DNA from 2 places in the Xenorhabdus doucetiae genome. Region 1 is predicted to be linked to the other one. Evidence: predicted binding sites of a transcription regulator. Region 1 holds the regulator's gene; the other holds the start of a gene.
What was found. The regulator PhoB, encoded in region 1, activates phosphate uptake and scavenging genes when phosphate is short. The targets are predictions, from matches to a motif close to CTGTCATAAAACTGNCNNAT.
Positions count from the first base shown of each region.

Region 1 (16,260 bases):
ATTCATTTTGAGAAGCAGAAATGGTGTTGAGCCTTGGTGTTTCATGATAAAGGGCGAGGCAAATGGCATCCAGTAAGGAGGTTTTTCCTGCCCCTGTTGGGCCGGTAATGGCAAATAATCCATTGCTGGCAAAAGGTTCTGCCGTAAAGTCAATTTTCCATTCGCCTTGCAATGAATTGATATTTTTCAGCCGTAAGCTAAGAATTTTCATGGTGCGTTCTCTTTAGGTTATTGCTGAGAAATATCGTCCAGCGTTTGTTTAAACAGGGTGGTCAGGCGTTGTTTCTGAGCAATATCGCCTATTTCTGCCAGCGCCAAACGACGCTCGAAGACCTCATTGACACTTAATTCGGCAAGGGTTTCGTTATTTTGTTCAGACAGTGACAGTTGGCGGGCGCTTTTACTGCGGCGTAACAGGATGATCTCAACGGGCAATCCTTCACTTAAGGTCTGAACGCGTTTCTGGATATCGTGCAGATAATCTTGGGTTGCGACTTCAATGTCCAGCCAAACAGGGCGTTCTCCCTGATATTCCTTAAATGTTTGTAACTGCGCTTCGATTTGCTGCAAATTACCACGAATAAGCTGCATCGGCTGATAATGCGGGATTGTTAACAGTGTGATGCTATCGAGTTTGCCTGATTTAAAATCCACCAGGCAGACACTTTTCTCCTGTTCCACTTCATCAAAACTGAGTGGAATAGGGGAACCGCTGTAGCGGATATGCTCTGATTTACCGATAACTTGCGGGCGGTGGATATGCCCCAGTGCGATATAGTCAGCGGGAGGAAATGCCTGAGCAGGGAAGGCATCTAATGTGCCGATGTAAATATCGCGAACGGAATCTGTTGTGGAAGCCCCTACTGTGGTGAGGTGACCGGTGGCAATAATCGGTAATGGCTGACCAAGTTGTTCTCGTAATGTACAGGCTTGCTGATAGAGCCTGTGATAGTGTTCGCTGATGGCATCCTGTAATGCCTGCTGTTTTTGTACGCCGGATTGCCCCGGCTGGCTGGTTAAGATATCCCGTGGGCGCAGATAGGGAATGGCGCAGAGGATCGCCCCGGCATTGCCTTCTCTGTTATGCAGGATCTTTATCTGTTGTGCGATATCTTCGGTTTCAGCATTGGCAATCACCGTGGTATTCAGGTAAGAGAGGAGGGATTTTGCTTCGTTGAGTGTGGCAACGGAATCATGGTTTCCCCCAAGAATGACAAGTTGGCAGCCTGTGGGCTGTAGCGCCACAATGAATTTGTTATAAAGCTCACGCGCATAGCTGGGCGGGGAACCGGTATCAAAGATATCACCGGCAATAATCAAGGCATCCACTTGATGCTGGACGATTTTTTTAATCAGCCACTGCAAAAAGTGCTTATGCTCCGCGGCGCGGCTTTTCGTAAAGAAGTATTGGCCAAGATGCCAGTCAGATGTGTGAATGATTCGCATGAGTTCCCCGCCGTTGCCTGAGTGTTTTTCTTATCCGTTGTGACAGGCGCTAATTATAATGGCAGAGAGAGGGATGTCCTGTGCAATTCGACATTCTTTACTGAATTTTCGAGCTGCTTCGCATCCAAAATGAAATATAACAACGGTGCAAGATTTTCTCTGGGAGCCAGTTTGTCTTTTACTGATTGAGGAATATAAGGGTTCATAAAAGTGTCATAAAATTGACTCATAATATTTTACGGTGAAAATCGCTGACCTTAATGATATTAGCAGGATTAACCATGGTTAAACGTATTTTGGTCGTTGAAGATGAAGTACCGATTCGTGAAATGGTTTGTTTTGCACTGGAGCAAAACGGTTATCAGGCCATTGAAGTCGAAGATTACGATACGGCAATAAGGCGTCTGTCTGAACCTTATCCTGATTTGGTCTTATTGGATTGGATGCTTCCTGGGGGTTCGGGGATACAACTTATCCGGCAAATGAAGCGGGATAATAACACCAAGGCGATCCCCGTCATTATGGTCACGGCTCGGACAGAAGAAGAAGATCGGGTACGTGGTTTAGATGTCGGTGCTGATGATTATATAACGAAGCCTTTCTCGCCCAAGGAATTGATTGCCCGTGTCAAGGCGGTTCTGCGTCGCATTTCACCAATGGAAGCGGAAGACGTTATTGATATGGATGGATTGATTCTGGAACCTTCTTCCCACCGTGTTTCCAGTCATGGACAGGATTTGGAAATGGGGCCAACTGAATTCAAACTTCTCCACTTTTTTATGACTCATCCTGAGCGGGTTTATAGCCGTGAGCAATTACTTGACTATGTGTGGGGAACCAATGTTTATGTGGAAGATCGCACGGTTGATGTCCATATTCGACGCTTGCGCAAGGCGCTGGAGACAGGGGAGCACGATAAGATGGTACAGACTGTGCGTGGTACAGGATATCGCTTTTCTACCCGCTATTGACTGTGTATTGATGGGAGTAAAGTCGCGTGCTTGAGCGTTTATCTTGGAAAAAGTTGGCATGGGGTATTGTGCTTTTTTGCTTGCCCGCTCTCTTTTTGTCTCTCTTTATTGGTCACTTGGCATGGCTGCTGGTTATCGCGTTATTTCTGGCATTGGTATGGCATGGCTACAATTTGCTGAAATTATCTGATTGGTTGTGGCTGGATCGCAGGATGTTACCACCAGCCAGTCGTGGCGGCTGGGAACCTATCTTTTATGGCATTTACCAGATGCAGCAACGCAATCGCAAACGGCGTCGTGAACTCACATTATTGATCAAGCGTTTTCGTAGTGGTGCTGAGTCACTGCCGGATGCCGTTGTGATGATGACTCAGGAAGGCAATATTTTTTGGTGTAATCGTCTGGCACAACATTTACTTGGGTTTCGCTGGCCTGAGGATAATGGCCAGCATATCTTCAACCTGCTGCGCTATCCTGATTTTAGCCGTTATATCACCGCAAATGATTTTTCCCGCCCTCTGTCCATCGAGTTGAATAATGGCAATATGATGGAATTCCGCATTATGCCTTATTTTGAGACACAATTATTGATGGTTGTGCGCGATGTGACTCAAAAACGACAGTTGGAAAATGCCCGGCGAGATTTTTTTGCCAATGTGAGCCATGAACTGAAAACCCCCCTGACTGTACTGCAAGGTTATCTGGAAATGATGGAAGATCAGATGGTTGGTAATAAGGTGCATCAGAAAGTCATCGGCACGATGCAGGAACAAATACAAAGAATGGATGGTTTGGTTCAGCAATTGCTGCACCTTTCCAAAATTGAGGGGGGGTCACAAGTGGACATGAGTGAAATTGTGAATGTTCCCAATCTATTAAAAATATTGCAGCGGGAAGCGTTGGCCTTGGGAAGTGAACAGTATGATATTGTGTTTGATGTTGATGAAAAGCTAAAGGTTTTTGGTAATGAAGAACAACTGCGCAGTGCAATGTCCAACCTGGTCTATAACGCTGTTAGGCATACGCCTCCGGGAACACGGATTGAGGTGAGTTGGCGAAATGTTTCCCAGGGTGCACAGTTCAAAGTGAAAGACAGTGGCGGTGGGATTGGTGTAGAACATTTACCTCGCCTGACAGAACGTTTTTATCGCGTCGATCGGGCCCGTTCGCGTCAGACGGGCGGCAATGGGTTAGGGTTGGCGATAGTGAAACACGCACTGCATCACTACAATACTCATCTCGATATTTCGAGCACTGTAGGGAAGGGATCTGTTTTTAGCTTTCTATTGGCATCCCGGCTTATTGTCCCTGCTAAAATTCCCTGACAAAAATAGTTTTGTGAAAAAATAATAAGTTCAATGGAATTAAATGGTAACAATATGGACAAAAAATACGGACAAAAAATGAGTTATTAATCAGCAAGGACGAAAAACGTACAAATCATATAGTGTGTATTCAATGATAGATAACAATAATCACTGATTTTAAAAAGTAGTTTGGTATATTGTTCTGGTTTTGGGTTTGTCGCTTGCCTTTTGACGCTATAAAAGTTTTACTTGGGGGCAGTTATTGGCGATTATAGCTGTAATTACCACTATCATTCTGTATCTTACGATTATCAGTGAATATTAGGTCGATCACTGACCATGAAATCAGAATCCAGTCTCGCCAGTGAAAATTCTAGTGCTTGCGATAGTGACTATCTGTCGCAGAGGCATTTCTTTTGGTAATAACACATTAACAATCATTATGGCATACCGTTTATCATCTAAGGATATTTGGGCATTAGGCTTTATGACCTTTGCCTTGTTTGTTGGTGCGGGAAATATTATTTTTCCGCCTATGGTTGGCTTGCAGGCCGGAGAGCATGTTTGGATCTCAGCAGCCGGCTTTTTGCTAACCGCTGTTGGCTTGCCGGTTATCACTGTCATTGCTTTGGCCAAAGTGGGCGGGGGTATTGATACTCTCAGTGCACCGATTGGAAAAGTGGCGGGTTTGGTTCTGGCAACGATCTGCTATCTGGCGGTCGGCCCGCTGTTTGCGACGCCCAGAACGGCAACGGTTTCTTTTGAAGTGGGTATTGCACCCCTTGTCGGAACGGGTGAACTTCCGCTATTCATCTATAGCGTGCTCTATTTTGCACTCGTGATGCTAATTTCATTATATCCGGGCAAACTGCTGGATAGCGTCGGCCGTATATTGGCTCCGGTCAAAATTTTGGCACTGGCCATTTTGGGGATTGCGGCGGTACTGTGGCCGGCTGGCGGTCCCGTTCCTGCCATTGAAACTTATCGGGAAATTCCGTTCTCAAACGGTTTTGTTAATGGCTATCTGACCATGGATACCTTGGCCGCAATGGTATTCGGTATTGTGATTGTGAATGCCGCGCGTTCCAGAGGGGTTGAATCTTCCTCCCTGTTGACCCGTTATGCGATGTGGGCTGGCTTGATTGCGGGTCTTGGCTTGACACTGGTGTACCTCTCTTTGTTCAAGCTAGGGGAAGGCAGCGGCACATTAGTGCCTACCGCAGAAAATGGTGCTGTGATTTTGCACGCCTATGTCCAAAATATTTTTGGTAACTACGGCAGCTTCTTCCTGGCGGTACTGATTTTCGTGGCTTGTATGGTGACGGCTGTCGGTTTGACTTGCGCTTGCGCTGAGTTTTTCAGCCGTTATTTGCCGTTGTCCTACCGTACTCTGGTATTGCTGTTAGGCACATTCTCTATGCTGGTTTCTAATGTGGGCTTAAGTCACTTGATTAAGTTTTCAATTCCAGTCTTGACCGCAATTTATCCACCTTGTATCGCGCTGATATTATTGAGCTTTACCATCCGCTGGTGGCATAACTCCACACGCATTCTGGCTCCGGCCATGTCTGTCAGCTTGCTGTTTGGGATTTTGGATGGCGTCAAGGCATCTGAGTACCTGTCTCATTTACTGCCTGAGTGGGCGCAGCATTTGCCATTGGCGGATCAAGGTCTGGCGTGGTTATTGCCTACTTTGCTGGCTGTCGTTGTATGCGCTATTTATGACCGTGTTGCGGGAAGCGTCAAGCTCCCAAAGTATGAAATGCAGCATGAAGAAAAGTAGCACTCTGTCTCTTGTAAGTATTAGTAAACCAGTATCAGTAAATATGATGCTTATCACTGACTGTTAAATCAGCATCCAGTTTCCCCCGTGGAAGCTGAAATGGTTTTAATGGTCATTATTAAATGTGTAATTATATCTATAACAATAAGTTAATAATTATTATGACATACCGTTTATCATCTAAAGATATTACCTGTGCTGACACTGTATCCATTCGGGGGTTAGCATGAGTCAACAATGGACATCCCGTTTGGGGCACATATTAGCAGCAACCGGATCTGCTGTTGGCATTGGAGCCATCTGGAAATTTTCGTATGTTTCAGCAACCAATGGTGGCGGCGCATTTCTGATTGTATTTTTATTGTTCAGCTTTGTGATCGGGCTGGCGGTGCTATTAGCCGAAAATATGCTGGGAAGCGGTACGAGTGAAGTGTCCGTTAATGCCTTTAAGAAATTACTGGGTAAACACTGGGGATGGGTTGGCTTTGTCGGTGTATTCAGTTCATGGTGTATCTATAGCTTCTACAGTGTTGTCGGTGGTTGGACTATTGGTTACACGGTGATGGCGGGTACGGGAAAGTTGAATATTACCGACATTTCTCAACTGACCTCTATTTTTACCAATTTCATCAGCAATCCGTGGTGGCCGATAATCGCCCATCTGGCATTTTCAGGGCTAACCTGTTTCGTGGTCTTATCGGGTGTGCAAAAAGGTCTGGAAAAATCAGTGAAGATCATGATGCCACTGCTGTTCTTTATCATGATTGTGTTAATCATTGTCGGCATCCGTTTGCCGGGTTCATCAGAAGGGCTGAAATTATTTTTATATCCAGACTTCAATAGCCTGACCGGAAAAGGTGTGTTAGATGCATTAGGGTTGGCATTTTTTTCATTGTCTATCGGCTTGGGTATCCACATTACGTACAGTTCTTATTTGCCGAATAACAAAGGCATTGGTAAATCGAGTATCTGGGTTGTCGTCCTCTCCAGTTTGGTCTGTATATTGGCTGGCCTGATGATTTTTCCTGCTTTGGCCGCTGCTGGCTTAGAACCCAATGCAGGTCCCGGATTAACGTTTATGACGATGCCAATTTATTTCGCCACGCTTCCCGGTGGCTCAATTTTAGCCGTCATTTTCTTTTTATTGTTATTAATGGCCGCACTGACCTCAGCCATTTCATTACTTGAGCACATTGTTGCTTATGTTCAGGCACGTTTTCACTGGCAGCGCCGTAAAGCAAGCTTAATCGTCACGGCATCGATTATGTTAATGGGTATCCCGGTTTCCTTATCTTTTGGTCCCCTGAGTCACGTTACATTAGGTGGAAAAACCATCTTCGACATGCTGGACTTTATTACTTCCAACGTCCTGATGCCATTATTCGGGATTATCATTTGCCTCGTATTTGGTTGGTCACGTAAGGTCAATGCGCTTATCCCGGATAATATGTTATCGCGGAATCGCCAGTGTTTACTGTTTATCTGGCGATATGTCGGACCTTTATGTATTGGCGTGATTCTGGTCCACGGGCTGATTTGATAACGTTAAACGGGCGGTTTATCCATCAAACCGCCCGTTAGCCATTTAATAACCAATCGCGGCACCGGCAGGTCGCCGTGCATCATTGGAGCCGTAGATATAGCCTTCACGGACAATGCCTGATACGGCGGAATCATTGCCTGATGAAACGTGAGTCACACCCGCAGCACCCGGCAATCCAATCATAATTAACTCTGTTGCTCCCCACGGTGTCTGTTCCACCATTTTGTAGCCCATTTTTGCCAGTAAATTCAGGGTATCTTTCGACAGACCACGTTGCTCATAATAAACCTCATCAGGCAGCCATTGATGGTGGAAGCGTGGGCTATTGACGGCTTCTTGTGGCGGCATGTTGAATTCGATGATATTCAGGGCAGCTTGTAGCGTGATGGAGATAATGCGCGAACCTCCCGGAGAGCCTAAGACCAGAAAGATCTTGTTATCTTTGGTCACCAGTGTCGGGCTCATTGATGATAGTGGGCGCTTACCAGGTGCAATGGCATTGGTGGCACCTTGGACGAGTCCGTACAGATTTTTCTCACCAACTTTAGTGGTGAAATCATCCATTTCATCGTTAAGGAAAAAGCCTGTTCCCGGTGCAATCACGACAGCACCAAAACGGCCATTGATGGTGTAAGTCGTTGATACCGCGTTGCCTGCTTTATCGACCACGGAATAATGGGTGGTTTCGGGTTTTTCATGGGGGCCAATACCTGGCTGGATATTCACGGATGGAGTGGCTTTGTTGGGCTGAATCTCTTTTCTGAGCGATGCGGCATAGCTTTTACTCAACAGTCGGTCAAGCGGGTTGTTGATAAAGGCTGGATCGCCCAGATAGGTATTTCTATCCATGTAGGCGTGACGCATGGCTTCTGTCAATGTATGAATATAGGCAGCAGAGTTGTATCCCATAGATTTAAGATCGTAGCCTTCAACGATGTTTAATATTTCGCATAATGTCACGCCGCCAGAGCTGGGAGGCGGAGAAGAGATAAACTTGTAGCCTCGGTAACTACAGGTGACGGGGGCTGTTTCTGTGACGTGGTAATTGGCAAAATCCGCTGCGGTAATCATTCCTCCTGATTTTTTTGAGGCCTCTTCAACTAATTGGGGAATTTTGCCGTGGTAAAAAGCCTCAGGCCCCTGTTTAGCAATCATTTCCAGCGTATTAGCCAAATCGGTTTGGATCAGTCTGTCCCCCGGTTCAAATGGCGTACCATCCTTGCGCAGGAAAATACGGGCCGCTTCCGGGTCTTGGGCGATGCGCTTAACCGTGGTGTCCAGAACATCGGTATCGCCACGGGTCAGAATATAGCCTTCACGCGCCAGTTTGATCGCGGGTGCCATGACTTGTTCGCGGGACAATGTGCCGTACTTTTTCAATGCCTCTTCAAACCCCATGACGGTACCCGGTACAGCAATCGCGTTATAACCATACAGGCTGGCGCCTTTGATAACGTTTCCGTCTTTATCCAGATACATATCAGCGCTGGCGGCGGCAGGGGCTGTTTCACGGAAATTAATGAAAGTATCTTTGCCATTGGCGAGATGGATAGTCATAAAACCACCACCGCCAATATTGCCGCAGCAGGGATTCACCACGGCTTGGGCATAGCCAACGGCGACAGCGGCATCAATGGCGTTCCCGCCCATTTTGAGAATATCGATGCCAGCCTGTGAAGCAAGACGTTGTGCACTGACAACCATGCCTTGTTTGGCTTCAACAGCAGGCTCAGTGGCAGAATAAAGTGGAGTGGAAATCAGTAGGGAGACAGCAATAAGTGGAATTTTCCATGCTTTGAACATGTATTGTTCTCCTGACATAAGCCAATTTTGATGGCTGATTGTTAATGGATTTGGGTGTTTGTGTTTTTTTTGTTTCTAATGATTAACACACCTTATCTAAAGAGCGGGATTTTGGGAAATAAAAAAACCAGCCGATGGGACGGCTGGTTTTGGATAGTTCGAATATAACGGACTGATTGAATCTTGATGGATATTACAGTTTGTCAGCGTTTTTGGTCAGGTATTTTGCAACGCCCTCAGGTGAAGCGCCCATGCCTTCTTGACCTTTCGCCCATTGTGCAGGACAAACTTCGCCGTGCTCTTCATGGAATTGCAGCGCGTCAACCATACGCAACATTTCATCAATGTTACGACCCAGTGGCAGATCGTTAACCACTTGATGACGGACAACACCGTTTTTGTCGATCAGGAAAGAACCACGCAGAGCAACGCCAGCTTCTGGGTGCTCAATACCGTAGGCTTTCATGATGTCACGTTTGATATCAGCAACCATTGGATATTTGACTTCGCCGATGCCACCTGCGTTGATTGGGGTCTTACGCCATGCATTGTGAACGAATTCAGAGTCGAAGGAGACACCAACAACTTCAACACCACGTTTCTGGAATTCTTCATAGCGATGATCGAAAGCAATCAGCTCAGAAGGGCAGACGAAAGTGAAATCCATTGGCCAGAAGAAAAGAACAGCAGGGCGGCCATTCAGGTGTTTTTTCAGGTTGAAGTTATTAACTATTTCACCGTTACCGAGAACGGCAGTCGCTGTAAAGTCAGGGGCTTGGCGGGTGACTAAAACCATAATTGACTCCTGTGATTTTAAAAGGTGTGATGTAAAAACGGGTTACAGCATAAGGAATTAGGGTATAGCAATAAAGGATAAAATACCAATTGATATAATAGGTTTTACCTATCAATAGGCTGTTTTTAATTCCTTTTAGACTACATTAAGATAAAGCTATTTATAAAAAGTTCAAGTCCTATCCAAGCAGACGCTTATTTGACGCTAATGCCATCATCTCTGGGTAGAACTGGCAAAATAGCGTTTCAAAATCAAGGTAATGATTTTCGATATCCTGATACGATCCGGCCAGTGCGGATAATTTCGGCCGCTGGCGTGCCATGTTTTGCAACACATTGGCGATACATGACATATCAGCATAACGGATAAGCAAGTTCTGTGACCAAAGGGTGTTGTTCAATGCTTGAAATTTTTTCGGGGTTGAGGCGAGATGAGGTTCTATATTGTTGCGGGCAAAATTGACAAACTCAGGTAGCGAGTAATTTTTTTCAAATTTGTCCCAATGAAGGGAAAGAAAGTGATCCCAGACAATATCAAGAGTAATGGGGGCAACGCGCCGATATTCGTCACGGAATAATTTGCGTGCCTGTGTGACAAGCGGATGCTGGTCTGTCAGGCTGTCTACCCGACGATGCATCCGGATACCCGCCACAATATCAGGACTGAATGCGCCTTCCGGGGAACCCCGAACGAAATCCGCCATCAAATTTCCCAATAAGGAGCTTTCCGCTAATGCCGCTAAATGAAGGTGTGCAAGAAAATTCATGGTGAGAGTATACCGTAAAAGAGTATTCCGTAAGTAGTTAAACCAAGCGCTTCTTTGGTTGCACCCTGGCGTTTGCAGCACTAGACTAGTCCGCCTGTTTTTTTAATTGATACAGATAAAATGCGTGTCGCTGATTTTACATTTGAACTGCCAGAAGAGCTGATTGCTCACTATCCCCAGCCGCAACGAAGTGCTTGTCGCTTGCTTTCCCTTGATGGTGAAACAGGCAAGCTGTCGCACGGTATTTTTACTGATGTGCTGGATAAGCTGGAAGCCGGTGATCTGTTGGTTTTCAATAATACCCGCGTCATTCCTGCGCGTCTGTTTGGCCGCAAAGCGACGGGGGGAAAGTTGGAAGTTTTAGTCGAAAGGATGCTGGATGATAAGCGAGTACTTGCTCACATTCGTGCGTCCAAGGCACCAAAAGAAGGGACTGAACTGATTCTTGGTGGTGATGTTCTTGGTGAAGATGCTCTTGGTGAGGCTCGAAGCATTAAGGCAACGATGCTGGCGCGTCACGATACTTTGTTTGAAATCCGTTTTGATGATGAGCGTGATGTCTTGACCATTTTGGATCAGATCGGTCACATGCCACTGCCTCCATATATCGCTCGCCCTGATGAAGATGCGGATCGTGAATTGTATCAGACTGTCTATAGTGAACGTCCAGGAGCGGTGGCGGCTCCAACTGCCGGATTGCATTTTGATGAGCCACTTTTGGCTGCCCTGCGTGAAAAAGGCGTCGAGATGGCCTTTGTCACCCTGCATGTTGGTGCCGGGACTTTCCAGCCTGTGCGGGTGGAGACGATTGAAGATCACGTGATGCACGCCGAATATGCGGAAGTGCCACAGGAGGTCGTGGATGCGATACTGGCGTGTAAGGCACGTGGTAATAACGTTGTTGCTGTAGGAACAACCTCCGTCCGTTCACTGGAAAGTGCCGCGAGAGCTTGTCAGGATGGGATTATTGCGCCATTTTTTGGTGATACTCAGATCTTTATCTATCCTGGATTTGAATATCAGGTTGTCGATGCACTGATCACCAATTTCCATTTGCCCGAATCCACACTGATCATGCTGGTTTCTGCGTTTGCCGGTTATCAAAATACCATGAGTGCCTACAAAGAAGCGGTAGCAGAAAAATATCGCTTTTTCAGTTATGGTGATGCCATGTTTATCAATCGCAATAGAATGGCAGCAAAAGAGATGGTATCCAAATAAATTAATTACTTTGAAATAAAAGAGTTTAAAATCAGAATATTTTTCATTTCAGCTCCGCTGATTTGAATGGCATCTAAACATCGCATCGGACTGTTTTTCTGATGTCTGGAGGTTAAGTGAAATTTGAGTTACAAAAGACGGATGGCAATGCCCGTCGTGGCCGCTTGGTTTTTGATCGTGGTGTTGTGGAAACACCGGCATTTATGCCTGTGGGAACTTACGGCACGGTAAAAGGCATGACACCGGAAGAGGTGAAAGAAACCGGAGCGCAGATCCTGTTAGGGAATACTTTCCACCTTTGGTTGCGTCCGGGGCAGGAAATCATGAAATTGCATGGTGACCTGCATGATTTTATGCAGTGGCAAGGCCCTATTTTGACTGACTCTGGCGGTTTTCAGGTTTTTAGCCTCGGTGCCATGCGTAAAATCAAGGAAGAGGGAGTTCACTTCCGTAACCCTATCAATGGAACGCCGGTGTTTCTCAGCCCGGAAAAATCCATGGAAATCCAGTATGACTTGGGTTCCGATATTGTCATGATTTTTGATGAATGTACGCCCTATCCCGCGGACTGGGATTACGCGAAACGTTCGATGGAAATGTCATTGCGCTGGGCTGCCCGTAGTCGCCAACGTTTTGATGAGTTGGGTAATAAAAATGCCTTGTTTGGTATTATTCAAGGTAGTGTTTATGAAGACCTGCGTGATGTTTCCATAAAAGGGTTGGTGGAAATCGGCTTTGATGGCTACGCTGTAGGAGGGCTTGCGGTCGGTGAACCTAAAGAAGATATGCACCGTATTCTGGAACATGTTTGCCCTCAGATCCCACAGGATAAGCCTCGCTATTTGATGGGCGTTGGTAAGCCAGAGGATTTGGTTGAAGGGGTTCGTCGTGGTATCGATATGTTTGACTGCGTGATGCCAACACGTAATGCCCGCAATGGTCACCTGTTTGTGACCGAAGGGGTGATCAAAATCCGCAATGCCAAACATAAAGAAGACACTTCTCCGTTGGATGAGCATTGTGATTGCTATACTTGTCGCAATTATAGCCGGGCATACCTCCATCACCTTGATCGCTGTAACGAAATTCTTGGTGCAAGGCTGAATACGATACATAATTTAAGGTATTATCAGCGTTTAATGGCTGGCATTCGCCAAGCCATTGAAGAAGGCAAACTGGAACCGTTTGTCGAAACGTTTTATCAGCAGATCGGTAAACCCGTTCCGCCGTTAAATATATAATTTATCGTGACTAATCAGTCTCAATATGTGTAGCATATTGGGCTGGTTTTTGATCGAGCCACTGTCGATTTTCAATCGCAATATTTCGACAGTCACATTTTCGATAACAATGAGGGAAATTTGATGAGTTTTTTTATTTCTGAAGCTGCGGCAGCCGCTGGTGCACCAGCGCAAGCTCAGGGGAACCCATATTCTCTGATTATCATGCTGGTTGTTTTCGGTTTGATTTTCTATTTCATGATCCTGCGTCCACAACAAAAACGTACCAAAGAACATAAGAAACTGATGGACTCCATCTCCAAGGGAGATGAAGTGCTGACTTCGGGTGGTTTGGTTGGTCGAGTCACTAAAGTGTCTGACACCGGCTATGTTGTTATTGCACTGAATGAGACCACAGAAATAACCGTCAAACGTGACTTCGTCGCCGCCGTTTTGCCGAAAGGTACAATGAAGGCTATTTAATTTTCCGATTTTCCCGAAGGGAACTGCCGTGTTGAACCGTTATCCTTTGTGGAAGTATCTGATGCTGATCGCTGCGATCCTCATCGGTTTGCTTTATGCACTTCCCAACCTTTATGGTGAGGATCCGGCTGTACAAATCACTGGCGCGCGAGGTATCGCCGCCAGTGAAAAAACGCTGGACCAAGTCCGTAATGTTTTAGAAAAAGATCACATTAAGAGCAAGTCCATTGCATTGGAAAATGGTGCAATCCTTGCTCGTTTCAGTAGCACCGATGTGCAACTCCGTGCGCGTGAAGCACTGGTCTCTGCACTGGGTGAACAGTATGTCGTGGCATTGAACCTCGCACCGGCAACGCCTGTTTGGTTAAGCGCCGTTGGTGCTGAACCGATGAAACTGGGGCTTGACCTGCGGGGTGGTGTTCACTTCTTGATGGAAGTGGATATGGAAACTGCGCTGGGCAAATTGCAGGAACAGAATATCGATGGCTTGCGTTCTGAATTGCGTGATCAAGGCATTCCTTATTCTACGATCCGCAAAACGGATAATTATGGCGTCGAAATCCGTTTCCGTGATAACGATGCCCGTTCTAAAGCGGAAAGCTATCTTGAACCCCGCCACCGTGACTTAGTGTTCTCCACCGGAGCAGAAAGCACGCTGAAAGTGGTGATGAGTGATGAACGTCTGCGTGAGGCGCGTACTTATGCGGTACAGCAGAACATCACTATCTTGCGTAACCGTGTCAACCAATTGGGGGTGGCGGAACCTCTGGTTCAACGTCAAGGTGCCGACCGTATCGTGGTTGAACTGCCCGGTATTCAGGATACTGCCCGTGCGAAAGAGATCCTGGGGGCAACCGCAACACTGGAATTCCGTCTGGTTAATAACAATGTTGACCAGAACGTCATTCAATATGGCCGTATTCCGGCTGATTCAGAAGTAAAAGATACCCGTGATGGCAGCCCGGTTGTGCTGTACAAGCGTGTTATCCTGACGGGTGACCATATTACCGATTCGACTTCCAGCACGGATGAGAACGGCTATCCGCAGGTGAATATTTCGCTGGATAGTGCGGGTGGCACCGCGATGTCTAATTTCACCAAAGATAATCTGCATAAACCCATGGCAACGCTGTTTGTGGAATACAAGGACAGCGGCAAGAAAGATGCCAATGGTCGTGCGGTCTTGGTGAAGCAAGAAGAAGTGATCAACATCGCCACCATTCAGTCCCGCTTGGGTAACAGTTTCCGCATTACAGGCATCAGCAATCCGGCGGAAGCGCGTCAGTTGTCGCTGTTACTGCGTGCGGGGGCGTTGATCGCACCGATCCAGATTGTGGAAGAGCGTACCATTGGGCCAACGCTGGGCTTGCAAAATATTGAGCAGGGCCTTGAAGCGTGTCTGTGGGGGCTGATTGCTTCTGTCGTATTTATGGTGATTTACTACCGCAAGTTTGGCCTGATTGCGAGCTCTGCGTTATTGGCTAACCTGGTACTGATTGTTGGTATTATGTCCCTGTTGCCGGGCGCAACGCTGACCATGCCGGGGATTGCCGGTATCGTCCTGACTCTTGCCGTCGCCGTGGATGCCAACGTATTGATCAACGAACGTATCAAAGAAGAATTGCGCAATGGCCGTTCAGTCCAGCAGGCCATTCATGAAGGTTATCGCGGGGCGTTTTCCAGTATCATCGATGCAAACCTGACGACGTTGATTACAGCCATCATTTTGTATGCCGTGGGGACTGGCTCTATCAAGGGCTTTGCGATCACTACCGCTATTGGTGTGGCGACGTCGATGTTCACTGCTATTGTGGGAACACGTGCAATCGTGAACATGCTGTACGGTGGCAAGCGTGTCAATAAGTTGTCAATTTAAGGAGCACGTTGTGGCACAGGATTATACTGTTGAACAATTAAACTATGGGCGTAAAGTTATCGACTTTATGCGCTGGGACAACGTTGCCTTTGGGATTTCGTTCCTGCTGTTGGTCGCTTCCATCATGATGATCGGCGCACGTGGGTTTAACTGGGGGCTTGATTTTACCGGTGGTACGGTCATTGAAGTGAAGCTGAGTCAACCCGCGGATCTGGACAAGATGCGGGCGAGCCTGAACCAGAATGGCTTTGCTGACCCACTATTGCAAAATTTCGGCAGCAGCCGGGATGTGATGGTGCGTATGCCACCGGTGGAAGGGAATGCCGGGCAAGAACTTGGCAATAAGATTATCTCGGTCATCAACCAAGATATCGATAAAGAAGCCACGGTTAAACGGGTGGAATTCGTCGGCCCTAGTGTCGGGAACGAACTGGCACAAACCGGCGCGATGGCATTGCTGGTGGCCTTGATCTGTATCCTGATTTATGTCGGTTTCCGCTTTGAATGGCGTCTGGCATTGGGGGCAGTGATTGCACTGGCACATGACGTGGTGATTACGCTGGGTATTCTGTCGGTGTTCCACATCGAAATTGACCTGACTATCGTTGCGTCATTGATGTCCGTAATCGGCTACTCATTGAATGACAGCATTGTGGTGTCGGATCGTATCCGTGAGAACTTCCGCAAGATCCGCCGTGGTACGTCGTATGAAATCACCAACATCTCCCTGACTCAAACTTTGAGCCGCACGATTATGACTTCCGCCACCACCTTGTTGGTGGTATTGATGCTGTACATTTTCGGTGGCGAAATGCTGAAAGGCTTCTCACTGGTGATGTTAATCGGTGTTTCTATCGGTACCATCTCTTCCATCTATGTTGCTTCTGCACTGGCGTTGAAGTTGGGGATGAAACGTGAGCATTTGATCCAGCAGAAAGTGGAGAAAGAAGGGGCAGATCAGCCCTCCATTCTTCCTTGAGGTCTTGTGGATCATTTTGCATGATCGCGCGCTGATATTGCATAAACACCCTGTGAGTACTTACTG
Region 1 covers NZ_FO704550.1:799,351-815,610, forward strand. The annotation lists gene XDD1_RS03835 (SbcC/MukB-like Walker B domain-containing protein) at 1-211, opposite strand, end outside; gene sbcD (exonuclease subunit SbcD) at 229-1,446, opposite strand; gene phoB (phosphate regulon transcriptional regulator PhoB) at 1,728-2,417, shown strand; gene phoR (phosphate regulon sensor histidine kinase PhoR) at 2,444-3,742, shown strand; gene brnQ (branched-chain amino acid transport system II carrier protein) at 4,167-5,507, shown strand; gene XDD1_RS03860 (sodium-dependent transporter) at 5,734-7,047, shown strand; gene ggt (gamma-glutamyltransferase) at 7,093-8,853, opposite strand; gene XDD1_RS03870 (peroxiredoxin C) at 9,047-9,649, opposite strand; gene XDD1_RS03875 (acyl carrier protein phosphodiesterase) at 9,828-10,415, opposite strand; gene queA (tRNA preQ1(34) S-adenosylmethionine ribosyltransferase-isomerase QueA) at 10,536-11,636, shown strand; gene tgt (tRNA guanosine(34) transglycosylase Tgt) at 11,753-12,877, shown strand; gene yajC (preprotein translocase subunit YajC) at 13,001-13,339, shown strand; gene secD (protein translocase subunit SecD) at 13,368-15,215, shown strand; gene secF (protein translocase subunit SecF) at 15,226-16,194, shown strand.

Region 2 (16,260 bases), 910 kb from region 1:
AGATTGAACTCATCGGGGTTAAATGGCCCTTGCGTAAGGTTTTCGGCGGTATATAGCGTATTCAGGGTGCCCACCACCACTTCTTTCGCCATCGCGCCGGTAATCAGCCCGACGGTTGCTTGCCAGTTATCGGGATGTACACCAATGGGATGCAAGACAGGAGTGAGCACTTTACTGACGGAAGCCAGCGCCGATTCGTTGATATTGTCCACGGTCTTACCGGAGAAAGAGAAACTGTTCAGGGCACCAATCAACATGCTCGCAGCGACAATCACTTTACCCGCACGTATCACAAAACCTTTCAGCCTTTGCCATGTCTGGAGCAGCAGGGTTTTGGCATGGGGAACGTGATAGACCGGCAGTTCCATGACAAAAGGCGAGGCTTCACCACGCATCAGGGTGTATTTGAGCAGCAGCCCCGTCAGGATAGCAATGACAATCCCCAATATATACAGGGAGAAAACGATGCTGGCGCCATCTTTGCCGAAGAAAGCCGCAGCAAAGACGGCAAAGATCGCCAACCTTGCCCCGCAGGACATAAACGGCGCCATCATAATGGTAATCAAACGCTCACGAGGAGCATCCAGCGTCCTTGACCCCATCACGGCAGGGACGTTACAACCAAAGCCAACAATCAAGGGCACAAAAGATTTACCCGGCAATCCGATGGCCTGCATCAGCCTGTCCATGACAAATGCCGCCCTCGCCATGTAACCGGAGTCTTCCAGAAAGGAGAGGAACAGGTACATCATGCCAATTTGGGGAACCAGCGGCAGTACCGTATTGATGCCGCCACCAATGCCTTGGGCAAGGAATACCGTCAGCCAGTTCGGGAAATGGAGCGTATGGCCAAGCCATTGCATGCCATCGATGAAAATGGCGGAAGAAGCGCCGTCAAAGATAGGCTGTAAGGCACCACCAATATTAATGGCGAGCACAAACATCAGGTACATGACAAACAGGAAAACAGGCAGACCCAGCCAGCGGTTCAGGACAACGGTATCTAACGCTTGGGTCAGTTTGTTCGGTATGGCCGTGCGGATATCAATAACTGCCAGACAAATTTCACTGATGGTTTGATAGCGTGAACCTGCAATGGCGAGATCAGGTTCTTCAATCTGTTGTTTTTGCAGGCGCTCTTGGCTTTCCGTTAGTTGGGTGTGGGTCAGGCCAGCGACCTCACGGCCGTAAATATCCCCTTCCAAGACTTGCAAAGCCAGCCAGCGGCGCTGTTGTGGCTTAAATTGCGCTGTGATCTGGCCGGAAAGGAGAGAAATTTCCTGCAACAGCGCCTCAGGATAATCAACCTGTACAGGGTTAAAGTGCTGCGGGTAATTATCGATGGTTTTTTTCAGGGTATCGATGCCGGTGGCACGGGTGGAAACCAGCGGGATAACCGGACAGCCGAGGCGTTTTTCCAATGCGGGAATATCAATATTGATGCGTTGACTTTCGGCAATATCCAGCATATTCAGCGCAATAATGCAGGGAATACCCAGTTCAATCAATTGCAGTGAGAGATAAAGATTACGCTCCAGATTCGACGCATCAACAACATTGATTAACATATCCGCGTCACCACTGAGAATATAGTGGCAGGCAATCTGTTCATCAATGGAAGTTTGCTCAGAAATCGTGGTGAGAGAATAAGTACCAGGCAAGTCGACAAGATCGACTTGATGGTCATGGGTGGTAAAGTGGCCAGTTTTGCGTTCTACCGTAACGCCAGCCCAGTTTCCCACTCGTTGGCGGGAGCCAGTGAGCTGATTAAAAAGCGTTGTTTTGCCGGCATTGGGATTACCAATCAGGCCAATGGTTAATTGTTTCATCATACTTTCTGCCAATCAGGAAAGCGAATTTCGTACCTTAGTTATACTTTAGTACTCTGTAAGCGTGCCTGAACAAGGGTTATTCTGAACCCAGTTGATTTAGGGCTTTGTTAGTTCAGATCTTCATGCAACATGAGAAATGCTAAGTCTTGTTTACGCAGAGTCAGATTGACTCTGCGTGTTTCGATTTGTATTGGATCGCCTAAGGGAGCGAAGCGAATGACTTGAAATGTTGATCCCGGCAACATGCCGAGTGACAATAATTTTTGTCGGTAAGCTGGGCTAATCTCTGGAGAAAATCCCAGAATTTTGTACCTACGTTCTGGAATAAGAACCATATAACTCTCCATTCAAACTGAAAAAATAAGTGATTATAAGAATTATCCTCAATAAGGGGAGAACCACAAGAAAAAAGTACGGTAATTTCTCTGAATTCTAATTATTAATGATAATAATACGCAACTGCGATGTTGACTCTTTATACCGGATAATAAGGGAATGAATTGATATTAATCAAATTAATAGTCATTTTATTGTAAATAATGCACTATCAAGACGGATTAATATTTGGGGGAATTTCTTTATTGATTAGTCTCATTGATAAATTCGACTTATTGATTTTTGTTGTTTCATTAATTTGGTCAATAAATACATTCTGAAGTACGACGAGGATATATAAAACATTAATAAAAATAGTCAGATGTTATCACTTATTCAAATTTATAATGTCAGCAATAAATAGAATCATGATAATGAAAATTATCACTTTCTTACGGATAAATAACGGATAGTCAGTGAAGGATATTTTATTTATTCTGATGTTGGGATTTATTTAAATGAAAAATATATTGCGCGATCCCGAACTGGCGTTATTGACCAGTTCGGGAAATCATTTAAGTAAGCTAACGTTTTTGGTTAATTAACGTTTTTTACTAAAGGCCGCAGCTAATGCGTCACTCATGGCGCTGTTGGTTACCGATGCAGAACCTGAACGCGAAGTTTGGCGGTTTCTGCCGTTGCTGTTGCGGTTATTGCGGCTTGGGTCATTCTGGCGGTTGTCACCTTGAGAGCCGCGGCGTGCTTGTGTTTCACCGGGTTGCTCATCAAGGCGCATGGTCAGTGCAATACGCTTGCGGTTGAGATCAACATCCATCACCTTCACTTTCACGATGTCGCCTGTTTTGACGATGGTATGTGGATTTTCCACAAAGCGATCGGAGAGCGAGGAGATATGCACCAGACCATCCTGATGGACACCGATATCGACGAAGGCGCCGAAATTGGTGACGTTAGTGACAGTTCCTTCCAAAATCATGCCCGTTTGCAGGTCATTCATGGTTTCAACGCCATCGGCAAAGGTGGCGGTTTTGAATTCAGGACGTGGATCGCGTCCCGGTTTTTCCAGCTCTTTCAGGATGTCAGTCACCGTCGGAATACCGAATTTTTCGGTTGTGAAATCCTGCGCGTTCAAGTTACGCAGATTGGCAGAATTGCCCATCAGTTCAGACAGGGTCTGCGCGGTTGTTGCCAGGATCTTCTCAACCACCGGATAAGCTTCCGGGTGAACGGTTGACGCGTCCAGCGGGTTATCACCCTGATTGATGCGCAGGAAGCCCGCACATTGCAGGAAGGCTTTGGGTCCCAGACGGCTCACTTTCAATAATTGATTACGGTTGTCGAAACGACCGTTTTCATCGCGCCAGTTAACGATATTTTGGGCAACCGCGCGAGTCAGGCCAGCAACGCGAGTCAGCAAGGCGACCGACGCGGTATTCAGGTCAACGCCGACGCCGTTGACGCAGTCTTCAACGACGTTATCCAGTTTTTTGGCAAGTTGGGTCTGGCTGACATCATGTTGGTATTGACCAACACCGATGGATTTAGGTTCGATTTTCACCAGTTCAGCCAACGGATCTTGCAGGCGGCGGGCGATGGAAACCGCGCCACGCAGGGAAACATCCAGATCCGGGAATTCTTGCGCCGCCAATTCAGAAGCCGAATAGACCGAAGCGCCTGCTTCGCTGACAACCACTTTCTGGGCGGTGACGTCAGGATACTGTTTCTGGACGTTGGCAAAGAAACGTTCTGTTTCACGGGATGCGGTGCCATTGCCAATCGCAACCAGTTCCACCTGATGTTTGGTGCACAGGGCAGCGACGATTGCCGCGGCTTTATTTTCCTGCCCGGTATGCGGATAAATGGTATCGGTGGCAATCAGTTTACCCGTCGCGTCAACCACGGCGACTTTTACCCCGGTACGCAAACCTGGATCAAGCCCCATTGTGGCGCGCATCCCCGCAGGTGCCGCCATCAGCAGATCATGCAGGTTACGGGCGAAAACGTTGATGGCTTCGTCTTCGGCTTTTTCGCGCAGCGTGCCCATCAGTTCGGTTTCCAGATGCAGCAGCACTTTGATGCGCCATGTCCAGTTCACCACGGTTTTGCGCCAATGGTCAGCCGGGGCATTATTCAGGCGCAGGTTAAGGTGATCGGTAATAATTTGTTCACAGTGGCTCTCTTTAGGGGCTTCCTCAAATTGCGGATCAGCATTTAAAGAGAGTTGCAGGATGCCTTCATTGCGTCCACGGAACATGGCAAGGGCACGGTGGGAAGGCACAGTGGCGATGGCTTCATGGTAATCGAAATAATCGCTGAATTTCGCTCCCTCTTGCTCTTTGCCCTCGACAACTTTGGCGACCAAATGGGCATGTTTCCACAAATATTCACGGACTTTTGCCAGCAGGGTCGCATCTTCGGCGAAACGCTCCATCAGGATATAACGTGCGCCATCCAATGCCGCTTTGGTATCCGCAACACCTTTGTCAGCATCAACATAGGCGGCGGCGGCCAGTTCGGGGTCTTGCTGTGGATCTTGCCACAGCAGATCGGCCAGCGGCTCCAATCCGGCTTCAATCGCCGTTTGCCCGCGGGTGCGGCGTTTAGGTTTATAGGGCAGGTACAGGTCTTCCAACTCAGTCTTGCTTAACGTCGTGTTAATCGCTTCTGCAAGCTCAACGGTTAACTTTCCCTGTTCCTCAATCGATTTCAGGATAGTTTGACGGCGGCTGGAGAGTTCGCGCAGATAACCGAGACGGCTTTCGAGTTGGCGAAGCTGTGTATCATCCAGACCACCGGTGGCCTCTTTACGGTAACGGGCGATAAAGGGAACGGTATTTCCCTCATCGAGCAGGGTAATGGCTGCTTGGACTTGCTGTGGCTGAGCCTGTAGCTCACCGGCAATGATTCGACTTAAAGATTCATTCATGGTCTGTTTTCTTCAACTTTCACTTTCTTAGCGTCTGTAGATATCCTGAGACATCATCAGACAGAACCGGATCAGATCAAATTTTATCTGAGACAGTATCGGCATGGTTCAAACTGGCTCCATTTATACGTGCTGAACGCAATAATTTCCAGTTTAGCGCGATATTTCGGTCACGTAGCGACAAAATTCCGCGAATATCTGCTGGATTGAGATTGCGTTGGTGAGCGTTGATGAGCGTTGAGAATTGATGAGATATAAGAATTGATGAGATATAGTACTGCGCCATTAATCATCTTTTCTCAAGTGAGTTTTTCATGACCAAAAGTCACTATATTACCCGCGAAGGTTGGCATGCGCTTGATCAGGAATTGAAATATCTCTGGAAAGTTGAACGTCCCAAAGTCACTCAAGCGGTATCAGATGCCGCTGCATTGGGGGATCGTTCAGAGAATGCAGAGTACATTTATGGTAAAAAAAGATTAAGAGAAATTGACCGTCGTGTACGCTTTTTGTCCAAGCGTTTGGATGTACTGCAAATTGTTGACCCTGACCCGCGACAGGAAGGAAAAGTCTTTTTTGGCGCATGGGTAAAAGTTGAAAATGAGCATGAGGAAGAGCACATTTTTCGGTTGGTCGGGCCGGATGAATTCGATCCCACCAAGAAGTGGATCTCCATTGATTCCCCGGTGGCAAGGGCGTTACTGGGTAAGCAGCTTGATGATGAAGTTACGGTGATGACACCGAACGGCAAGGTGACTTACTGGATACTGGCAATCAGCTATCGGCCTTTGGCATAAGCCACAGTGGTTGTTCAGCGGAAATATAATTTGACGGAAATAGGGAGAACAAGGAGAGAAAACCAAATCATAAGCAATGATTGCTAATGCCATTAGTGGCCTTAAAATACGTGAGGTTAAGTCTCTATTGGAATTATGGGTTTTCTAGTGATGGATGTTGCGGGCATGGAGCATCTTGGGAGCTGAAACATGCAAGAGAGTTATAAGATCCTTGTTGTTGATGATGATATGCGTTTGCGGGCACTATTGGAACGCTATTTATCCGAGCAGGGGTTTCAAGTGCGTAGTGCAGCAAATGCAGAGCAGATGGATCGTTTATTGACCAGAGAATCCATTCAATTGATTGTTCTGGATTTAATGTTGCCGGGCGAAGATGGATTGTCTATCTGCCGAAGGTTGAGAAGTCAGCATAACTCGATCCCCATCATCATGGTATCCGCGAAAGGGGAAGAGGTTGATCGGATTGTGGGGCTAGAAATTGGTGCTGATGATTATCTTGCCAAACCGTTTAACCCGCGTGAACTGTTGGCACGTATGCGGGCAGTCCTGCGGCGACAGACCAATGAATTGCCGGGGGCGCCGACGCCGGATGATGCGGTGATCAAATTTGGCAAATTCAAACTTGATCTTGGAACACGTGAAATGTTCCATCAAGATGAGTTGTTATCTTTGACCAGTGGGGAATTTTCCGTGCTGAAGGTGTTGGTTTCTCATCCACGTGAGCCATTATCACGGGATAAGTTGATGAGTCTGGCAAGGGGACGAGAGTATGGCGCGATGGAGCGTTCCATTGATGTCCAGATTTCTCGCCTGCGTCGCCTGATTGAAGAAGATCCCACCCATCCTCGCTATATCCAGACGGTTTGGGGATTGGGATACGTTTTTGTTCCTGATGGAAGCAAGGTATGAAAAAGCCCAATGTGAAAAAGTGTTGGCTTTCTCTGCGTACTCTGCTTTCCCATGTCCTGTATTTGATGCTGGGCAGCTTGCTGTTCAGCGCTCTGGTCACCTTGCTGTTGGTGGTGCTGGAAAATCTCCCTTTTAACGCGGTATTTCCTTATCTCTTTATCAGTGTCTTTGTGATGGTTTTGTCAGTGTCTGCCGTGTTTTGGCGTTATTCCGCTAGCCAAAGACACTCATTGCAGGCCATGCAAAAAGCCGTGACTGACATGGGAAAAGGCCGAAGCGTGTCACCCTTGCCTGAAATGGGATCTCCCGCTATCCGCTCCGTGGTCAGGGCGCTGAACCAGTTATCGCTGGAGCTGAAATCGCAGGAAAGTGATCGGGCGGTATTGATGGCGGGCGTGAGCCATGACTTGCGGACTCCGCTGACCCGTATTCGTCTGGCGATGGAAATGATGGAGGGAAAAGAGGATTTTCTGACGGAATCTATCCATCAGGATATTGAAGAGTGCAACGCCATGATTGATCAGTTCATTGATTACCAGCGGGCGGGACAGGATATGCCGATGACATGCTGTGAGTTGAATGGACTGCTTGACGAGGTGATAAAGGCAGAACAGCGCTGTGCGGCAGATGTCACGATTGAAAATTGCCTGTCTACTGGCTCGATTTTTATTTCAGCCCATCCCTTTTCCATTAAGCGAGTCTTGGTCAATATGTTCACCAATGCCCGACGTTACGGTAATGGATGGATTCGCATCAGTAGTGGCGCAACAGAACACTTTGGCTGGTTTCAGGTTGAGGACAACGGCAGCGGAATGACGCAAGAAGAAGCCGCGGTTTTATTCCAGCCGTTTACGCAGGGTGTTCGGGCAGGCTTGAATAACGGCGTGGGGCTGGGGCTGGCGATCATTCGCCGTATCATCGATAGCCACGCGGGGGATATTCAGGTGGCCAGTAGTGAAAAACAGGGGCTATCCATTCGTGTATCTATTCCATTGCGCGCAAAAAAATAAGTCACTGCTGAAACTGCCCATCATAGCCCTGACTTTCCTATACAATACAATTCCCTCAATAAAAATCGAACGTTTCTACCTCCCGTTTGAGGTGAAAAATTTTTCCTGGTTTTTATCTCAAGATAGGATACCTAATGGAATTCCAATAAGTTAAATAGAACATTCTTCTTTTTGACAATAAATCAAACTGTTATGAAATACGGTTCAATTGCTTTATTTTTTTAAAAAATGTTATTGATTTGTTAAATTTAATGGTGTAAATATATTCCAGAAAGGTAATTCTTTTAGTTTATTAAACTTTAAAATTAACTTTGTCTTTGTTGTATTCCTATTAAATCTCATTAATATACAGTGGAGGTCATCATGATTGCTCATTCACGTAACTAATTTTCAAGAATAAAGGGTACGTATTCTTATTCTTACGTACCCTTTATATTCTTTCATAAGTTTTTATGAATTTAAATCATATTTAATATTATTTTTTTGAAAAATAAATTATATTCAATTAGCTACCTTAGTTTAAAGGTTAATATTGCATGAAAAATGAAGAAATTAGATACATACTTTCAAGAAGTGCCTATGTTGGTTTTTTAGGTCGTCAATGTGTTTTCTCAATTGGGAATAGGCAAGAGATTTTTTATAACGAGGAAGAATATTTACCTATTTTAAAAGCATCCGCAATCTGGAAAGAAGCAAATACTATAAAATTTGTTGTTGATAAGCTTATAAAAAGTGGCTTGACATTAGAAGAATCAGTGAACGCAACAAATTTTCTTATAGAAAAACATCATGTAGTATATGATGAGTCTATTAAGCTAGAGAGATATAGCAGGCATTATCTTTACTATGGTGGTTGGTCTTATAGCCCAAATGATGTACAAGAAAAAATTTCCTCAAGCCATGTAATTATTCTTGGCTGTGGAGGAATCGGCAATCACTTAGCAATAAATCTAGCTACAGCGGGGATTAATAAATTAACGCTTATTGATGATGATTTAATAGAATTATCTAACCTAACAAGGCAACATATGTTCACCGAAGATGATGTTGGCCTTCATAAAATTGATGTGTTAGCAAGAGAAATAAAAAGAAGAAATAAAAATGTTCAAATTAATACCATCAAAAAATCAATAAATAGTCAAAGTGATCTTGCTTGTTTACCTAAAGCTGATTTAATAGCGCTATCAGCTGATTATCCTGATGAATTAGCTTCTTGGGTCAACTTGTATGCTGTAAAGAATAAATTTCCTTTTATAAACATAGGTTATGTTGGTGACATTGCTGTTTTTGGCCCATTTTATATTCCTAATGAATCTGGTTGTTTTGCTTGTAATTCAAATATAGTCCCAGACATTAACCCTGAACATAGAAATTTGCATAAATATGCCGAAATGATAAACAAAGGGTTTCAGGCTCCGTCTTTCGTCGCTGTTAATGCAATGTCATCAGCTATGGCAACGAATGATATTATTCGCTACTTGGGTGGAAGTGTTAAGCCTCTATCTACAAACAAAAGAGTAGGAATTCATTCGTATGAATTAAAAATAGAATACCAAGAATGTCCAGTTAAGTACTCAAGAGAAATTTAATTTGAAAATTGGTTCCCATTACCCCCCCAAAAAACTTTTTAATTTTTTTTTCTTTTTTCCCTGAGTCAAAGGAATAAAACGTCGCCCATGGTATTTGGCTTTTTCCCGACGTTTTCAATCAAATTCAGTTTTGGGTGTGGGGGGAAGGTAGAATAAAAACAGGTGGGTTCTCGTACCCAGCTATTTCTGATTTTTTTTCAATCCGCTGATGGATACGCGCATTTCCCACACTAAAAATGTCAGGCGGGTGTCCCCTTGTTGGGCGAGCTGCTCTAAAAAATCAATCACGTCATCTCGCGTGATACTGCCTGACGTTGTCTGGTAAAACAGCGTGTTATCCGTGTAATTTAACGCCCCCAGAACTGACCGCCTGTCATGCTCTTGAGGCTCAGTTTCATGGGGCTTACCCCGTGGACTCCATCCATATTGCACCGGAGGAGATGCGGCAAAACCCGCCTCATCAAAATAGACCAAACGGTAATGGCCTAACTGTGCTCCAGCCTTAATTTTATTCAGCAAGGCGGATTTGTTAGCAAACTCCGTTTCGTTGCGCTTTTTTTAAGCGATAGACGGGTGCGTTTATAGGTGAGCCCCTGCTTTTTCAGGGTATTTGCCAGCGTTTCAAGCGTACAAGGCAGGGGCCCATGCTTTGCCTCAACGCACTGGGCTATCCGTGCGAGAGTTAGGGACTCTGCACAGGCAGCTTCGACCGCAGTGGCAATCATTTCAGGCGTCATAGCGAGATACCGGCCTCCAGCATGACCGCCTAATAATCCCGCTATCCCTGAATTGTGCCACATGTGAACCCAATTATAGATAACCCGGAGACTGCATCCTATTTCAGCGGTGATCTGGGACGGCTTGCTCCCTCTGGCAAGCATGAGCAAACCCGTTCCTCGCGTACGGATATCCCGGTGGGGATGATTCAAAGCGAGTTGTTGCAATGTTATTCGTTCAGGCTCAGAAAGTATTATCTTCGATTTCATAAGGACAGGCAGAAAATCAGGTTATCGTGTTATCGATTGTAACAGTAATGCAGATAGTTTATCTGATTAACTTAATAAAGAGTGCCGAGTATGTTCATGTTACTAAATGGTAGCCGAGGTGTGATTTTTTACGGATTAGCAACCAATGCAGCAAGGATGCTTGTTGGTGCAACATCTATTGTCTATTTAATGTCATCTGGAATGACTGTTGCTGATATCGGATGGCTAAAATCCATACAAGCTGCAGTAATACTTTTTGCAGATATTCCATTTGGATACATTGCAGATAAATTTGGTAGAGGGAATACAGTAAAAATCAGCACCTTATTCAGTGTAATATGGCTATCAATGACTGCTATAGGTGGACATAAATTTGTCTTCATGCTAGCAGAAGTTTTCAATGCCCTTTCTATAGCTTTATTTAGTGGTGCGTTTAATGCGTTATTGATTGAAACTTATAAAAAAGAAACGGGTAATGTTAATTTTGAAAAGATCATTGGTTCTTTTTATAAATGGCAATTTATTTTAATGGCTATTTTTTCTTTTGTTGGAGCTATCATTTTCCCTCCAGATTCTAAAAAAATATGGTGGTTTGCCGCTATGGCTATAACGGCTATTATGTTTTTATTTAATCATGTTATTCCTATGAATAAAGAAAAACAGACGTTATATAAAAAAGAAAATTATAATAAAAATATTATTGGTACGATCAAAAATGTATTCTCTACCAGAATAGCTTTACCAATGGTTATAATTTGCACCACCATATCACTTTGTTTTCAAATAGCAATACAATTTTGGCAACCCATGATTGCGGGAGAGAATCTATCTAAAATTTATGGTGGGTTTTATGGTATTGCATTTGTGCTGATTTTATTGTCACAATCATTAGCTTCACATATAGCCCAACAAATTAAAGCCAAGATATTAACATTAGTATTAATTTCTATCATTATGATGATGACATTTGTCATAACATTTATATTTTATGATGAATTATCAAAATATTTTTTGCTTGTATTCATATGTGTTAGCTTTTTCTTAATAAAATTAATAAACATTCACTCTCTATCTATTTTTTTACAATGTCAATCAGATAGTCAGTGGGCAACATCAGAATCTTTGGTTTCCTCTATGACAAGAGCCTGTTTGTTATTCATTCTGCCTATCATTGGTGGCATTTGTCATAGATTTGGTATTGAATTCATTTTTCTTTTATTAAGTATAATATCTGGTCTTTATGTTATTATTTCAGGATTGGCATGTTTATCACTAAATAAAAAGAATACTTTATACAAAGAAGACATTTAACAATATTTAAGGATACTCTGATATGAATAATTGTATTTTCTGTGAGATAGTTAATGGAAAGTCACCTGCGCATGTTATTTGGGAAGATAATGATTACATGGCTTTTTTATCAATATACCCAAACACACTGGGTTTTACCGTCGTCATTCCCAAGAAACATTACGGAAGTTATGTTTTCGAATTAAGTGATGATAATTTATCTGGATTAATCGTTGCTTCTAAAAAGGTTGCAAAGCTTCTTGATTCAACCTTAGAAGGTGTTGCCAGAACAGGCCTGATATTCGAGGGTTATGGCGTTGATCATGTACACGCCAAGTTATTTCCTATGCATGGAACAGGAAATAATAGCCGTTTTAAAAAAATATCATCGAGTATGGACAAATTTTTTCATGAATATGAAGGATATATATCATCACATGATGGTCAACGGGTATCCGATGAAGATTTGAGCATATTAGCTAAGAAAATTAGAGAGAGTTCAGTAGCTAAATAGGGGAAATTAATCAGACTGCTGACAAACCTCCGTTGAAAGTGACCTACTAGCTAAGTCTCTTGATCTCGAAGATGTGACCAAGAGACAGATCACCGCCTTGTCATAAAAATGTCATAATTCATACATTTTATTGTCATTGAATTCATCTATTTTTCTTCTCGATCTACTTTTTATTTTAAAAAACAAACTGTCAGTGATATCTGACATTTTTGTAATTGATGATGAGTATCACAGTCGGAGAGAGAGTATGAAATCAATGCGTACCACCGTGGCGAACATCATGGTCACTGTATTTGCCATGACATCCCTGTCTTCACTTGCTGCGATCAGCCTGACGGGAGCCGGTGCAACATTTCCAGCACCGGTCTATACCCAATGGGCGGATTCTTATCAGAAAGAAACCGGAAACAAAATCAATTATCAAGGCATCGGATCTTCGGGCGGCGTCAAACAGATTATTGCCAATACGGTAGATTTTGGTGCCTCTGACGCGCCCCTTTCTGAGGAAAAATTGGCGGCTAATGGCCTGTTCCAATTCCCAACGGTCATTGGTGGCATTGTGCTGGCGGTGAACATTTCCGGTATTAAAGCGGGTCAGTTGATTCTGGATGGTAAAACCCTGGGTGATATTTATCTGGGGAATATCAAGAAATGGAATGATCCGGCGATTGCAAAGCTAAATCCCAATCTCAAACTGCCGGATCAGAACATCGCCGTGGTGCGTCGGGCGGATGGTTCAGGTACTTCCTACGTCTTTACCAGCTACCTGTCTAAAGTTAACCACGATTGGAAACAGAAAGTGGGTGTTGGCTCGACCGTCAAATGGCCAACCGGATTGGGCGGCAAAGGCAATGACGGGATTGCGGCCTTTGTCCAGCGTCTGCCCGGTTCGATTGGTTATGTCGAATATGCCTATGCCAAGCAGAATCATCTGGCTTATACCCAACTGGTTTCCGCGGAGGGTAATGTGCTGGCACCTACCGAAGAGAACTTCAGTGCCGCAGCGCAAGGGGCGGATTGGCACCGCAGCTTTGCTCAGGATCTGACAAACCAGAAAGGCGGTAATGCGTGGCCGATTACTTCCACCACCTTTATTCTCATCCACCAACAACCGGCAAATGCGGCGAAGGGTGCCGAGGTGCTGAAATTTTTCGATTGGGCTTACGACAAAGGTAAAAAACAGGCGAAAGATCTGGATTATGCCACTCTGCCAGAAGAAGTGGTCAGTCAGGTGCGTGCCGCATGGAAGAACAATATCAAAGGCAGCGATGGTAAACCGCTATATCACGCAAAATGAGAATTCAGCGTATGGCCGAACGTCAAACGGCAGAACGTAAAAGGGTATTGAAAGCACCCAGCAAAAATGGCGATATTATTTTCAGCTCGCTGGTGAGATTAGCGGCGTTGTTAACATTATTGCTGTTGGGCGGCATTATCGTTTCGCTGATCATTGCTGCCTGGCCGAGTATACAAGCATTTGGTTTTGCTTTCTTATGGCGCAGAGATTGGGATGCACCCGCAGGGGTATTTGGGGCATTGATACCGATTTATGGCACCTTGATGACGTCATTCATCGCCCTGATTATTGCGGTTCCGGTGAGTTTTGGCATTGCCTTGTTTCTGACGGAATTGGCACCGAACTGGCTGAAACGCCCGTTGGGGGTGGCGATTGAGCTATTGGCGGCGATCCCCAGCATTGTTTACGGCATGTGGGGGCTGTTTGTCTTTGCGCCGCTGTTTGCCACCTATTTCCAGCAACCCGTGGGTAATGTGCTCTCAAGCATTCCCATCGTGGGCGAGTTGTTCTCCGGCCCCGCTTTTGGTATTGGCATTCTGGCGGCGGGGGTCATTCTTGCCATCATGATTATCCCCTATATCGCTTCTGTCATGCGCGATGTGTTTGAACAGACCCCGGTGATGATGAAAGAGTCGGCCTATGGCATCGGTTGTACGACATGGGAAGTGATTTGGCATATCGTCTTGCCTTATACCAAGAATGGGGTGATTGGTGGCGTTATGTTGGGGCTGGGTCGGGCATTGGGAGAAACCATGGCGGTCACCTTTATTATCGGCAATACCTACCAACTTGACAGTTTGTCGCTGTACATGCCGGGGAACAGCATCACGTCTGCGTTGGCGAATGAATTTGCTGAGGCCGATTCAGGTCTGCATACCGCTGCATTGATGGAACTGGGGCTGATTTTGTTTGTCATCACTTTTATTGTGTTGGCGTTGTCGAGATTGATGATTATGCGCCTGGCAAAAAATGAGGGGCGCTGAGATGACAATCCCCGATAATCAACCGTCACGTTCAGGCAGTACAGTCAGCGCCGTGGACATGAAAAACCGCCGCCGCAGGCAGTCATGGCGTCGGCAGAAAAACCGGCTGGCGCTGATGCTCTCCGTGGCAACAATGGCATTTGGCTTATTCTGGCTGGTCTGGATCTTAATTTCCACCGTCACCAAAGGTATCGATGGGATGTCGCTGGCGTTGTTTACTGACATGACGCCACCGCCCAATACCGAAGGCGGCGGGCTGGCAAACGCCATTGTTGGCAGTGGCTTGCTGATTTTCTGGGCGACGGTGTTTGGAACGCCATTGGGAATTCTGGCGGGCATTTATCTGGCGGAATATGGTCACCGTTCATGGCTGGCAGAAATCATCCGCTTTATTAATGACATTTTGCTTTCAGCCCCTTCGATTGTGGTCGGATTGTTTGTCTACACGGTGGTGGTCGCGAAGATGCAACACTTTTCTGGTTGGGCGGGGGTCATTGCACTGGCGTTGTTGCAGATCCCCATCGTGATTCGCACCACGGAAAACATGCTGAAACTGGTGCCGGATAATTTGCGTGAAGCCGCTTATGCACTGGGAACACCGAAATGGAAAATGATCTCTGCCATTACCTTAAAGGCGTCAATATCCGGAATTATGACCGGGGTATTGCTGGCGATTGCCCGTATTGCGGGTGAAACAGCGCCTTTGTTGTTCACTTCTCTTTCCAACCAGTTCTGGAGCACCGATCTTAACCAGCCAATTGCCAACTTACCTGTTACGATTTTCAAGTTTGCCATGAGTCCATTTTCTGACTGGCAGCAATTGGCATGGGCGGGGGTATTACTGATTACGTTGTGCGTACTGTTAATTAACATTGTGGCACGTGTGCTGTTTGCGAAGAAAAAGCACTAATATTTTTTCACCTTTAACAGGTTATTCGTTGATGGAAAGCGATTAAAGAGACAAGTACTGATGAATAAGGCTAATGGCATTGCAGTCAATAACATAGCAGTCAATAATATTGCAGGAAGTAAAATTCAGGTACGTGATCTGAACTTCTATTACGGCAAATTTCACGCGCTGAAAAATATTACGCTCGATATCGCACAAAATAAGGTAACGGCATTTATTGGGCCATCAGGCTGTGGCAAATCCACGTTATTGCGTACTTTCAACAAAATGTATGAATTGTACGTCGAACAGCGGGCTGAAGGTGAAATTATTCTGGATGGCACGAATATCCTGACAGACAAACAAGACATTGCCTTGCTGCGTGCCAAAGTCGGGATGGTTTTCCAGAAACCGACACCCTTCCCGATGTCGATTTACGACAATATTGCTTTCGGGGTACGGCTGTTTGAAAAACTACCCAGGGCAGAGATGGATGAACGTGTCCAATGGGCATTGACAAAAGCGGCGCTGTGGCACGAAACCAAAGATAAATTGCACCAGAGTGGGCATAGCCTTTCCGGTGGTCAGCAGCAGCGTCTGTGCATTGCTCGTGGTATCGCTATTCGTCCTGAGGTTTTGTTGCTGGATGAACCCTGTTCGGCACTGGATCCGATCTCGACAGGGCGCATTGAAGAGTTGATCAGCGAATTAAAATCGGAATATACCGTCGTGATCGTCACCCACAACATGCAGCAGGCGGCGCGTTGTTCGGATTACACGGCATTTATGTATCTTGGCGAACTGATTGAATTTAGTGATACCGACAGATTATTTACCACACCGAAGATGAAACAGACCGAAGATTATATTACTGGCCGTTATGGTTGAGACAGGGCAGGTAC
Region 2 covers NZ_FO704550.1:4,079,787-4,096,046, reverse strand. The annotation lists gene feoB (Fe(2+) transporter permease subunit FeoB) at 1-1,829, opposite strand, end outside; gene feoA (ferrous iron transporter A) at 1,940-2,167, opposite strand; gene XDD1_RS17860 (Tex family protein) at 2,749-5,094, opposite strand; gene greB (transcription elongation factor GreB) at 5,409-5,891, shown strand; gene ompR (osmolarity response regulator transcription factor OmpR) at 6,081-6,800, shown strand; gene XDD1_RS17845 (ATP-binding protein) at 6,797-7,810, shown strand; gene XDD1_RS17840 (HesA/MoeB/ThiF family protein) at 8,347-9,399, shown strand; gene XDD1_RS19260 (transposase) at 9,580-9,918, opposite strand; gene XDD1_RS17825 (helix-turn-helix domain-containing protein) at 9,912-10,385, opposite strand; gene XDD1_RS17820 (MFS transporter) at 10,476-11,696, shown strand; gene XDD1_RS17815 (HIT family protein) at 11,719-12,189, shown strand; gene pstS (phosphate ABC transporter substrate-binding protein PstS) at 12,437-13,486, shown strand; gene pstC (phosphate ABC transporter permease PstC) at 13,483-14,469, shown strand; gene pstA (phosphate ABC transporter permease PstA) at 14,528-15,379, shown strand; gene pstB (phosphate ABC transporter ATP-binding protein PstB) at 15,440-16,246, shown strand.
Region 2: the regulator PhoB is predicted to act here: its motif matches at 12,287-12,306, upstream of pstS (phosphate ABC transporter substrate-binding protein PstS).